3 regions of the Thioalkalivibrio sp. ALJ15 genome follow, and region 3 is predicted to be linked to each of the others. Evidence: riboswitches for the same ligand, from Rfam matches in the RefSeq annotation. Region 3 holds a riboswitch; each other region holds the start of a gene.
What was found. Region 3 has a riboswitch for cobalamin ahead of G015_RS0104730 (porin). Riboswitches for the same ligand answer to the same signal wherever they lie in the genome.
Positions count from the first base shown of each region.

Region 1: another riboswitch for cobalamin. It lies ahead of G015_RS0109525 (TonB-dependent siderophore receptor); the one in region 3 lies ahead of G015_RS0104730 (porin).
Region 2: another riboswitch for cobalamin. It lies ahead of bluB (5,6-dimethylbenzimidazole synthase); the one in region 3 lies ahead of G015_RS0104730 (porin).

Region 1 covers NZ_KB912059.1:41,889-45,161, forward strand. The annotation lists gene G015_RS0109525 (TonB-dependent siderophore receptor) at 1-1,712, opposite strand, end outside; cobalamin riboswitch at 1,875-2,128, opposite strand; gene G015_RS0109530 (LysR family transcriptional regulator) at 2,647-3,273, opposite strand, start outside.
Region 2 covers NZ_KB912060.1:105,472-108,744, reverse strand. The annotation lists gene G015_RS0111795 (iron ABC transporter permease) at 1-61, opposite strand, end outside; gene G015_RS0111790 (cobalamin-binding protein) at 68-970, opposite strand; cobalamin riboswitch at 1,117-1,319, shown strand; gene bluB (5,6-dimethylbenzimidazole synthase) at 1,414-2,124, shown strand; gene cbiB (adenosylcobinamide-phosphate synthase CbiB) at 2,129-3,031, shown strand; gene cobD (threonine-phosphate decarboxylase CobD) at 3,120-3,273, shown strand, end outside.
Region 3 covers NZ_KB912057.1:233,064-236,336, forward strand. The annotation lists gene G015_RS0104725 (cytochrome-c peroxidase) at 1-763, opposite strand, end outside; cobalamin riboswitch at 1,033-1,267, shown strand; gene G015_RS0104730 (porin) at 1,396-2,511, shown strand; gene G015_RS0104735 (cytochrome c) at 2,533-3,093, shown strand.

The DNA of each region.
Region 1 (3,273 bases), on a different contig from region 3:
ATCTCGTTGTGTCTATAGCGGGTCTCGAGTTCGAGCCCCTCGAACCGCGCCCGGTCGGCGTTTTCAAAGCTGAAGATCCGGGGCTCCGAGGGATCGGCGGGATCCTCCCTGGTGACTCGTACCACGCGGTCACGCACGCGGGTGTTGTAGTAGGTTGCGTGAAGCGACATCGGGCCGCCGAAATAGTCGACCCCAATGTCCCAGGTAAAGCTCTTTTCCGGGTCCAGGTCCGGGTTGCCCCGAGTGATCTCGGTCTGGCCGGCCGGGGTCTGGCGTTCGCTCTGGCCCGTTATGGCTCCGGCGTCAGGAACGATGAAGGCCGTACCCGCTGATCCGCGGAGGTACCAGTCTTGTCCCAAGGGATGACTAGCGCCAATGCTCGGATTGAAGCTGGTAAAACGTGACCTGTCGGGCTCGAAGTCCGTGCCGTGTGGCGTGTCGAGCATTTCCAGCTTGATCCAGTCGTGGCGTGCGCCGACGGTTAGGACAGTATCCGTGGGAAGCCGGGATTGTTGCCGTGCGAACAGCCCCGTGGTTTCGCGTCGGCTGTCTGCGGAGTTGGGCTCGATGCGGTTGCCGTCCGCGTCCCAGCGAAGTGCGCGCTGTTCTGCCCGCTCATGATCCATGCCGAAGGTCAGGCGGTGTGCATTACCCCACTGCCAGGTGTCCTTGATCTGCACCCCGCGCCAGTCGACCACGTTTCTCGAGGAACGGTATTCGGGGGCGCCATCCACCACCTCCATATTCGTGGAATCCTCGCGGGCCCCGTAGATCAGCAGGCTGATCTCGTGATCGCCCATATAGCCGGTCAGACGGGTCTCGCCACTGTAGCGGTCTACATCCTTCTGTCCTTGTTGGTCGGTGCCATACGCAATATCGCCCGGAGATTCGACATCGCGCGCGAGTACGCCTTCTAGGGACATGTCCAGCCACCAGCCGTCGGTCAACATGGTGCCCGCGTGGAGGCTGGCATCGTACTTCGAGAAGGAAGTATTATCGCGTCGGTCGCCACTCCCCATGCGGAAGTCGTCCCGCTGCTCGCGGGCGCCTAGTCCCAGAGTGATGTCCGTGCGCTCATTTGCGCTTCCCCCGGTGACCAGCTCGGCCTCGCGGGTGTCGAAGCTTCCGTAACCGAGCGCGATGCGGCTCTCCCACGGACCGGTTTTCCGCCTAGGGATGACATTAACTACGCCCGCCATCGCGGACGAGCCATAAACCGAGGACGCCGGACCACGCAGGACCTCGATGCGCTCGATCCCGGAGGGACTGATAAGGGACAGGTTAGTCGCTCCGGCGGGCCGGTCATCGTAGAGCAGCAGCGTGCGTTGATTGATCCCGGAAAATTGGGGGCGGAAGCCGCGCATGCCGATGCCCGAGAGCATTCCTGGGTACTGCACGACATCGACGCCGGCGCGTTTCTTGAGCAGATCGGTCAGATCGTTCGCGGCCGTCTTTTCGATCTCTTCCTCGGAGATGACCTGAATCGCCTGAGGTTCGTCGCTCACGGCGCTCCCGGTGCGTGAGGACGTGACAACCACGTCGTCCAGTCGTGGTGTCTCGGCCCCGGAGGTGTCCAGTGTGTCCGCTGCCACCGACGCGAACACCCCGGGAATCAGCCCCAGTGCTGCCAGCGCCGCGATGGGTTTTCGGGTTCGGGGAAAAACGGGAAGGGCTGCCGGCTGGCTATTCGGCCGGCTGTTTCGATGGTTCATGGTTTCCTCTCCGGCGCGCCGCCCGCGCACCCTGCTGTGGGCCAGGTGCGGCACTCGGAGAGCGAACGCACGGACCCTGCGCCCCGGGCGTGGATCAGCCCGGGGCGCAGGGTCCGTCGTCGGAAAGGACCCGAAGAACGAGCCGCGCAAAGCCCTCCGCAATGCCGCGTGGATGCTTCAGGCCGGTCTCCGGGCTCGCGGACGGGTCCTTCCTGGACCGGGGGCAGGGCACCTTCCCACGCTTGCGCGCAGTGGTCTTCGCCGTGCCCGGGGTACCGCTTGGTTCTGCGGCACCCCCGTCTCGCCTACCGTTGCGGGGGCAGCGCCGGACTGGTTTGCTCGGTGGGGCAAACGTACCGGCTTCCCGTTTAACCAGTCGGGTTAAACCGACTGGCACCTGAAGCAAGGCGCTGGAGGTTAATGGATCGCGTGTACGTTCGCAAGAATGCGCTGAGTGCGGTTCATGAACCCCATTCAACTCTTTCCCGATGAGGAAGAAGACTTAGCCAGGCTCCCTGGGTGAGCCACCGCCGGTCGAACGCTGGGAGCACATATCCAGCTGAGGGAGACGTCATGGCGCAGAATCGGGTCCAGTTTCAGCGAAGCGTATCGTTCCGGAGTTTATGGCGCATCACGGTACGCAGGCGCCGCGTCCAGGCGGCGCTGCTGTGGGATGGGGCTGCACAGTCAGGAATACGAGCCGGGGCTCTAGGTGCAAGCCGACCGACCCGGTCAGTGTCCCAGCGACGTCTGGCGGCATCTTCTGTCGCATTATGGCGTCCGTTGCATTTCGAGCCGGCGAATTTACTGCTGGGGCTATGCGGTGGCCGACCGCCTCTTCATCAACGTGAGAACGGAGCTGATCGGACAGGCGCCGGAGCCACAGGGGCGCAGGAGAAGATCAGGGGAATACGACACCGTTGAATTCGTGCTCTCAGTTGATTCGGGTCAGGTAGGATTCCAGCTCATTGGCCAGCCAGGTCACCACGGGACCTCCGTGGGCCTGTTCGGATTCCAGTACGCAGAAGGTCTTCCACCACTTAGCGGCCGGATGAGGGATTGTGCGAAGTTGTTCCTGGCGCAGGGCGCTGCTGATGAGCGGAAAGGGTAAATCGGCCCAGCCGGAACCTTCGATCACTGCGTCGCGGATTAATTCGTACTGCGTGAAGGCGAGGTAGTTGTCAGTGTCGGGAGACTCTGGGATCAGGCCGTCCCTGTCCAAATAGGCCATGACAATCTCCGTATGTCCGACGAGGTCGTCCTGCGTGACCCGGGGGAGGACTGCCAGTGGATGGTCGGTGGCGGTGACCGTAAGCATGCGCACGTCTGCAAGCTCTCGAAACCACTGGTAGCCCACGGTGAGCAACTGGGGCATCAAGCCGTAGGCCACATCCACGGCCTGGCGTTCCACAAGCTCCGGCAGCTCCCGGGGTGGAGCCAGATAAACGGATACGCTGGTATGCGGAAATGCGTGCTTCAGGCGACGTAGCAGGTCCCGCCACGTAGCCTCAGGGATGGCGTCGTCGCGGGCGATGCGCAACGCCGATTCGGCACCGCTCAT
Region 2 (3,273 bases), on a different contig from region 3:
GGATCGCAAGCAGCGACGCCGGGAGCAGGACCCCCGTGGCGAGGAGGAAGGAGCGCGTCACGGCTGGTCAGTCGTCCCGGCGTGAACGGGCCCGTTCCAGCTCTTCGCACATCAGCCGGGTCCCTTCGGCAATCCGCGGCGTGTGACGCTGGAGCAGCGACGGCGGGATAAAGAACAGGTTGGCGCGCTGCACCGCAGTCATGTCCTCCCATTGTTCCCAGGCAATTACCCAGTCCGGCCGGTCCTCGCCCATGCCGCCGCCGATGATCACCTCCGGATCGGCCTCGATCACGGCCTCGCGGTCCATGCGCGGCACCAGGCGGTCCAGGTGGCCGAACACGTTCTTGCCCCCGCACAGGCGGATGGCCTCGCCGATCAGGTGATCGTCGTTGACCGTCATCAGGGGCTGTTCCCAGACCTGGTAGAACAGCGGGACCGGGTCACGGTCGGAATAGTCCAGCCGCAACGTCTCGATCTCGTCGAGAAAGGCCTGCACCGCCTCCTCGCCGCGTTCCTCGGTACCGGCCAGCTGCGCCATGCGACGCATGCTGGTGGCCACGCCCTCGAAACTGCGCGGTTCCGAGACATAGACGGTCAGCCTCAGATCGCGCAGGCGCTCGATCTGCGAGCTGGAGTTGCCACTGCGCCAGGCGACCACCAGGTCCGGGTCCATTTCGACCACGCGTTCCAGGTCGATGCGGCTGTAGCCACCGACTCGCGGGATCATCTCCGCCTCCGGCGGGAAGTCGCTGTGCTGCGTGACGCCGACCAGCTGCTCTCCGGCGCCGACGGCGAACAGGACTTCCGTGATGTGCGGGGCCAGGCTGACGATACGTTCGGCGGGCCGGTCGAGCGTGACCTCGCGATCGTCATCGTCGGTCACCGTGACCGGTTCGGCCAGTGTCGGCCCCGCGCACAGGAGTAGCGCGGCAAGGGCCGTTAACTGGCGTTTGAGGGAAGTGAAAGTCATTAAAAATCCGACTGTTGTGGATTGTTCGTAACGTAAACAATACCGTGTTTTCGGGGCGCCGCACGGGCAGCGAAAGCGCCTCATCATAGCAGCAAGGGCAAGATGGTTTGGTGCCCAAATTGGTCGGGGGCACCCTGAGCGCGTATCATGCTCCGCTTTCGTCAGGTGCCTGCAGTTGGCAGGTGAAACGGGAAGCTGGTGCAAGTCCGGCGCTGCCCCCGCAACGGTAAGCGAGCGGTAAATCGCTCGGCAGACTGGCCACTGGGTCCTGTGCCCGGGAAGGCGTCTGCCGGTCGGCATCCTCCGACGCTCGCAAGCCCGGAGACCGGCCTGGCGGTGATTCATCCTGCGACCGTGCGGCGGGCAACGGTCGAGGGCGCAGGTGCGTTCCTAAAAGCCTGTTCCTTCGTGTCTTCGCCGCGCCGTCGCCTCGACGGAACCTCATGACGGCCCCAGCTCCCAACCAGTCAGAAGAGAATCCGAACGCGTTCGCCTCGGCGGAGCGCGCAGCGGTCTATCGCGTGATCGGCGAGCGCCGGGACATGCGGCATTTCCGCCCGGACCCGGTGGACCCCGATACCCTGCGGCGCCTGCTGGAGGCCGCGCACCAGGCGCCCAGCGTGGGCTACATGCAGCCCTGGCGCTTTCTGCGGGTGACCGACGCGCGGCTGCGCGATGCGTTGCACGGGCATGTGGCGGCGGAGCAGACACGCACGGCCGAGGCCTGCGGCGAGCGTGCCGCCGAGGTGCACCGGCTGAAGCTCGAAGGTATCCGCGATGCGGGCGAGCTGCTGGTGGTCGCGTTGACCGATGGGCGCGAGCGCTACGTGCTGGGTCGGCGCACCATCCCGGAGATGGACCTGTGCTCCGCCGCGTGTGCGATCCAGAACCTGTGGCTCGCGGCCCGGGCCGAGGGCCTGGGCATGGGCTGGGTGTCGCTGTTCGACCCGGACTGGCTGGCCGGGGAGCTGGGGATGCCGAAAGGGGCCTGGCCGATCGCGATCCTTTGTCTGGGTCATGTGGATGCGTTCTACGAGCGGCCGATGCTGGAAACCGAGGGCTGGGATCAGCGACGGTCGCTGGACGAACTGGTGTTCGAGAATCGCTGGGGCAGCCGTACCGACGCACCCGGCGGTTCCTCAGCGAGTGGATGACCCGATGCTGATCGCGTTCCTCACGCTGCTTGGTGCGCTGGTGCTGGATCGCCTGATCGGCGATCCGCGCCGCTGGCACCCGCTGGCCGGGTTCGGGCTGCTGGTCCAGCGCCTGGAGGCCCGGTTCTACCGCGATGGTCGGGCCCGCGGCGCGCTGCTTCTGGCCGTCCTGGTGGTGCCCTTTGTGCTGCTGACGGTCTGGTTGCAGCAGCTCCTGCCGGTCTGGCTGGTAGGGCTGCTGGTACTGGCGTTGGCGCTGGGCTGGCGCAGCCTCGACGAGCACGCCGAGCGCGTGGCCCGGGCGCTGGAGGCCGGCGATCTGGGCCAGGCGCGGCAGCAGGTGCAGATGCTGGTCAGCCGCGACAGCGAGGCCCTGGATGTGGCGGGGGTCAGCGGCGCTGCGGTGGAGTCGGTACTGGAGAACGGCAACGATGCCCTATTCGGCACCATTTTCTGGTTCCTGGTGGCCGGTGCGCCGGGGGTGGTGCTGTATCGCTTGGTGAACACGCTGGATGCGATGTGGGGCTACCGCAATGCGCGTTACACGCGCTTTGGCTGGACCGCGGCGCGGCTGGATGACCTGCTGAACTGGGTCCCGGCGCGCATGACCGCGCTGGCCTATGCCCTGGCCGGGCGCACTCGCGATGCCCTGCAGTGCTGGGGCGAGCAGGCCGCGGCCTGGAAGAGCCCGAACGCTGGGCCGGTAATGGCCGCTGGGGCGGGCGCACTGGGGCTGGTGCTGGGCGGTGCCAGCCAGTATCACGGCGAGCGTCAGTGGCGTCCGCGCCTGGGGATGGGCGCGGCACCGGATGCCGCCGGCATCCGTGCGGCGATGGGGCTGGTAGATCGGGCGCTGGCGCTGTGGATGGGCGTGCTTGTCATCGGGGTGAGCCTTGCGATCTTCTGACCCGAACAGAGCGCGGCCGGCACCGACCGGGGCCGTGCTAACCCAGGTGCATGGTGGCGGACTGCGCGCAGCTGCCAGGCATTACGGGGTGGCGCCGGAGCAATGGCTGGACCTGTCTACCGGCATCAACCCGCACGGCTATCCGCTGCCCATGCCCCCGGCGGACGTCTGGGCGCGCCTGCCGGAGCCCGACGACGGTCTGGAGGCGGCCGCGGCGCGGTACTACGGCTGCAAAGGGCTGT
Region 3 (3,273 bases):
CGGCCTCATCGCCCGTGACCAGATAGCGGCCCTTGTCTTCCGAGCCCGGCACCTGGATGCGATGGAAGTTGCTGTCGGTCAACGCCGGTCCGCTGTGGCAGGCCACGCAGCCGTTATCGGCGAACAGCTTCATCCCGCGCATCTGCTGCTCGCTCATCGCACCCTCGTCCCCGACCAGCCAGCGATCCAGCGGCGAATTCGGGGTGTTCAGCGTGCGCTGGAACGTCGCCAGGGCCTTGGCCACGTGGTCGGTATTGATCACGTTGTCGCCGTCATAATCGGGATAGGCGGCCTCGAACTTCTCCTGGTACTCGTTGAACTCCTCCAGGCGCGCGATCGCCTCCTCCAGCGGCATCGCCATCTCGATCGCGTCCTGGATCGGGCCCAGGGCCTGGCCTTCCAGATCGTCCTCGCGGCCATCCCAGAACTGGGCCGTGAAGAAGCCGGAATTCAGCACGGTCGGGGTATTGCGCTCGCCAACCTGGCCGTCATGGCCCACCGCGCGCGGGATGCGGTCCGCCCAGCCCAGCGCCGGGTTGTGGCAGGTGGCGCAGGAGATCACGCCGGAGCTGGAGATGCGCGGCTCGAAGAACAGCATCTTGCCCAGCTCGATCTTCTCCTTGGTCATCGAGTTGTCCGCCGGGATCGGCGGCAGCGCCGGCAGCGGCTCGAACACGTCGCGGTACTCGGAATAGTCGGTATCGGCCACGGCCGGGGCTGCGGCCCCGAACGCGACGGCTGCACAAGCCGCCAGCGCCGTCATGCGGAATCCGGAAAGCGTTTTCATACAGGTCTCCCTTGAGTAACAGATGAGTAACAGACATCTGAGAAGCGGATATCGGCGCGAACCGAAATAGACTCGGTCCAAACCACTTAAAACCCACCCTACAGACGCGGAAACCTGGTCGCGATCAAAATCCGCCCCGGAGATGATCTGCATCAATTATCAGCCTCCAGGGGAGCCGGGTTCGCCCCCACTACACCGTTTCCCGGGATACCCGGACAAACTTGACCCCCCCTTTTCCCTCCATTACGGTTCGCCCCACTCTAGGTGCCCCGGCGCTCAGCCGCCGGGGATAATCGGGAAGCCGGTGCGCGAATCGACATTCGCAAGGCCGGCACTGCCCCCGCAACGGTAGGCGGAGACGGGCGGATCCAATGCCACTGCGGCGCATCCCCGGGATGCCCGCGGGAAGGCGATCCGCCCTGGATGCATCGCGCATCCACTTCGCGAGTCCGGAGACCGGCCTGGACGACACCCGACGCCGCGGTGGGCGGCCGAGCGGGCCAGTCCGGCGTGCTCGCATCGCCCGGCCTCCCCTGCTCCCTGTCCAGCTTCCGGCGTCGTTTCATCCACGGCGTGCGGGGTCGCGCGTCCAAGGGAGCAACCCAACAATGAACCATACCCATCTCCGACCGGGACAGCATGCCGTCCCGGCCCTGGCCACCCTGTGCCTGATGACGGCCGCGGGCATCGCGCCGGCACAAGCCGGCTTCGAATTCGGCGACGCGGAAGACGGCCTGCAGGTCACCCTGGATCCGCTGATCCAGGGCCGCTACAGCTACGAACGAGACCCGGATGGCTCCAGCAGCGAATTCGACTTCCGTCGTGCCTGGCTGGACACCTCGGGCACCCTGTTCCACCCCGATCTGAGCTTCCGCCTGCAGCCGGATTTCAGCAGCGGCGAGCTGTCCATGCGCGACATCTGGTTGCAGTACGCACTGGGTGAACACCTGGGCCTGCGGGCTGGCCAGTTTACGGTCCCCTTCGGCCTGTCGCGGGATATCGGCGGACCCAACCGCCTGTTCACCGAACTGAGCATCGCCGGCAACCAGTTCGAGGTTCCGGCCGGCCGCGACACCGGTATCGCCCTGCTGGGCGGCGCCGGCGACAACCGGGCATGGGCCATCGGCGTGTTTGACGGTCGCGGACGTCTGGATCAGCGCGACGATCGCCCCTCCACATCCGGCCACCTGTTCAGCGCGCGCGGCGCGTGGGCCCCGGTCGGCGCAGTCCCACGTGACAACACCACGTTAGGCCAGGCCGTGGAGCGCACCGTCGCCCTGGGCGCCGGCGTACAGGCCGCCAGCCGCAACCACCTGCGCGACTGGAGCCGCGGCATCGAAGACACGGTGGCCAACCAACGCGCCGACTGGATCACCGCCACCGCCGACGCGGTGGTCAAGTTCGCCCATACCTCGCTGTCGCTGGCGGCCTTCCGCCGCGATGTCTCCCCCGACCGCACCGCGAGCTACCACGACCTGGGGGCCGAACTGGAACTGGCGCAGTCGCTGCCGGTGGAGGGACTGGAGTTCGCCGCGCGCCACGCCGTATTGCGCCACGACGCAGGCGACGATCTTGGCACTGACGAGCGCTGGCAGCGTGAATGGGGTGCCGGCCTCAACTGGTATCACCGTGGCCAGCGGCACAAGACCCAACTGATGTGGCTGGACCGCGACACCGACACCTCGGACTGGGAGCTGCACCTGCAGCACCAGTTCCGCTTCTGAGAAATGACCGGGAGAATCGACATGAACTGGATGCAACCGATCCACCACCCGTTGAGAACCACCCTCTTTGCGATCCTGTTGCTGGCTGCCACCGGCAGCCCGGCCACCGCGGAGGTCACTGTCACAATGCCGGGCCCCTGGGGCGACTATGACGAGACCCTGGACGATCCGGCCAAAGTGGATGCGACCGAGGCCTTCCAGCGCTTCCGTCAGCAGAGCATGCAGGGCACCTCGGCCACCTACCGCAGCATCGAGCAGATCCTGCGTTATGACGCACCATTCGCCGAACGTCTGCCCGGTCTGGCCGAGGAACTGGCGCGCCGCGCCGACGACATCGAAACCTGGTTCGCACGCGAGACACCAGCGCGGGACGGCGAACCCGGGGCCCTGCCCGCGGCCTGGGAGGACCCGGAGTTCTCCGAGTACAAGGCAGCCTACCGCGAGGCCGCCGAACGACTGCAGCGCAAGGTGGAGTCGGCCGACGACCTGGAGAACGAAGACTTCCAGCTTCGCGCCACCGAGGCCCTGAACGGCGTGCGCCACCATTGTCTGGCCTGCCACGACAACTACCGCCGCCGCTAAACCGGCCGGGAACCAAGGGGCCGCCGCATGGCGGCCCCTTGCCGTGACCCTGATCGGGAAGAAACCGCCTTCGCCTGCAAGCAGACTCCTACAGGTTCCTGGCGATGTGGGAGCCTGCTTGCAGGCGAAAAGCCCCGTGTCCCACAACACCCACCGGCGTTATCCCTGCCTGCGGAAGAT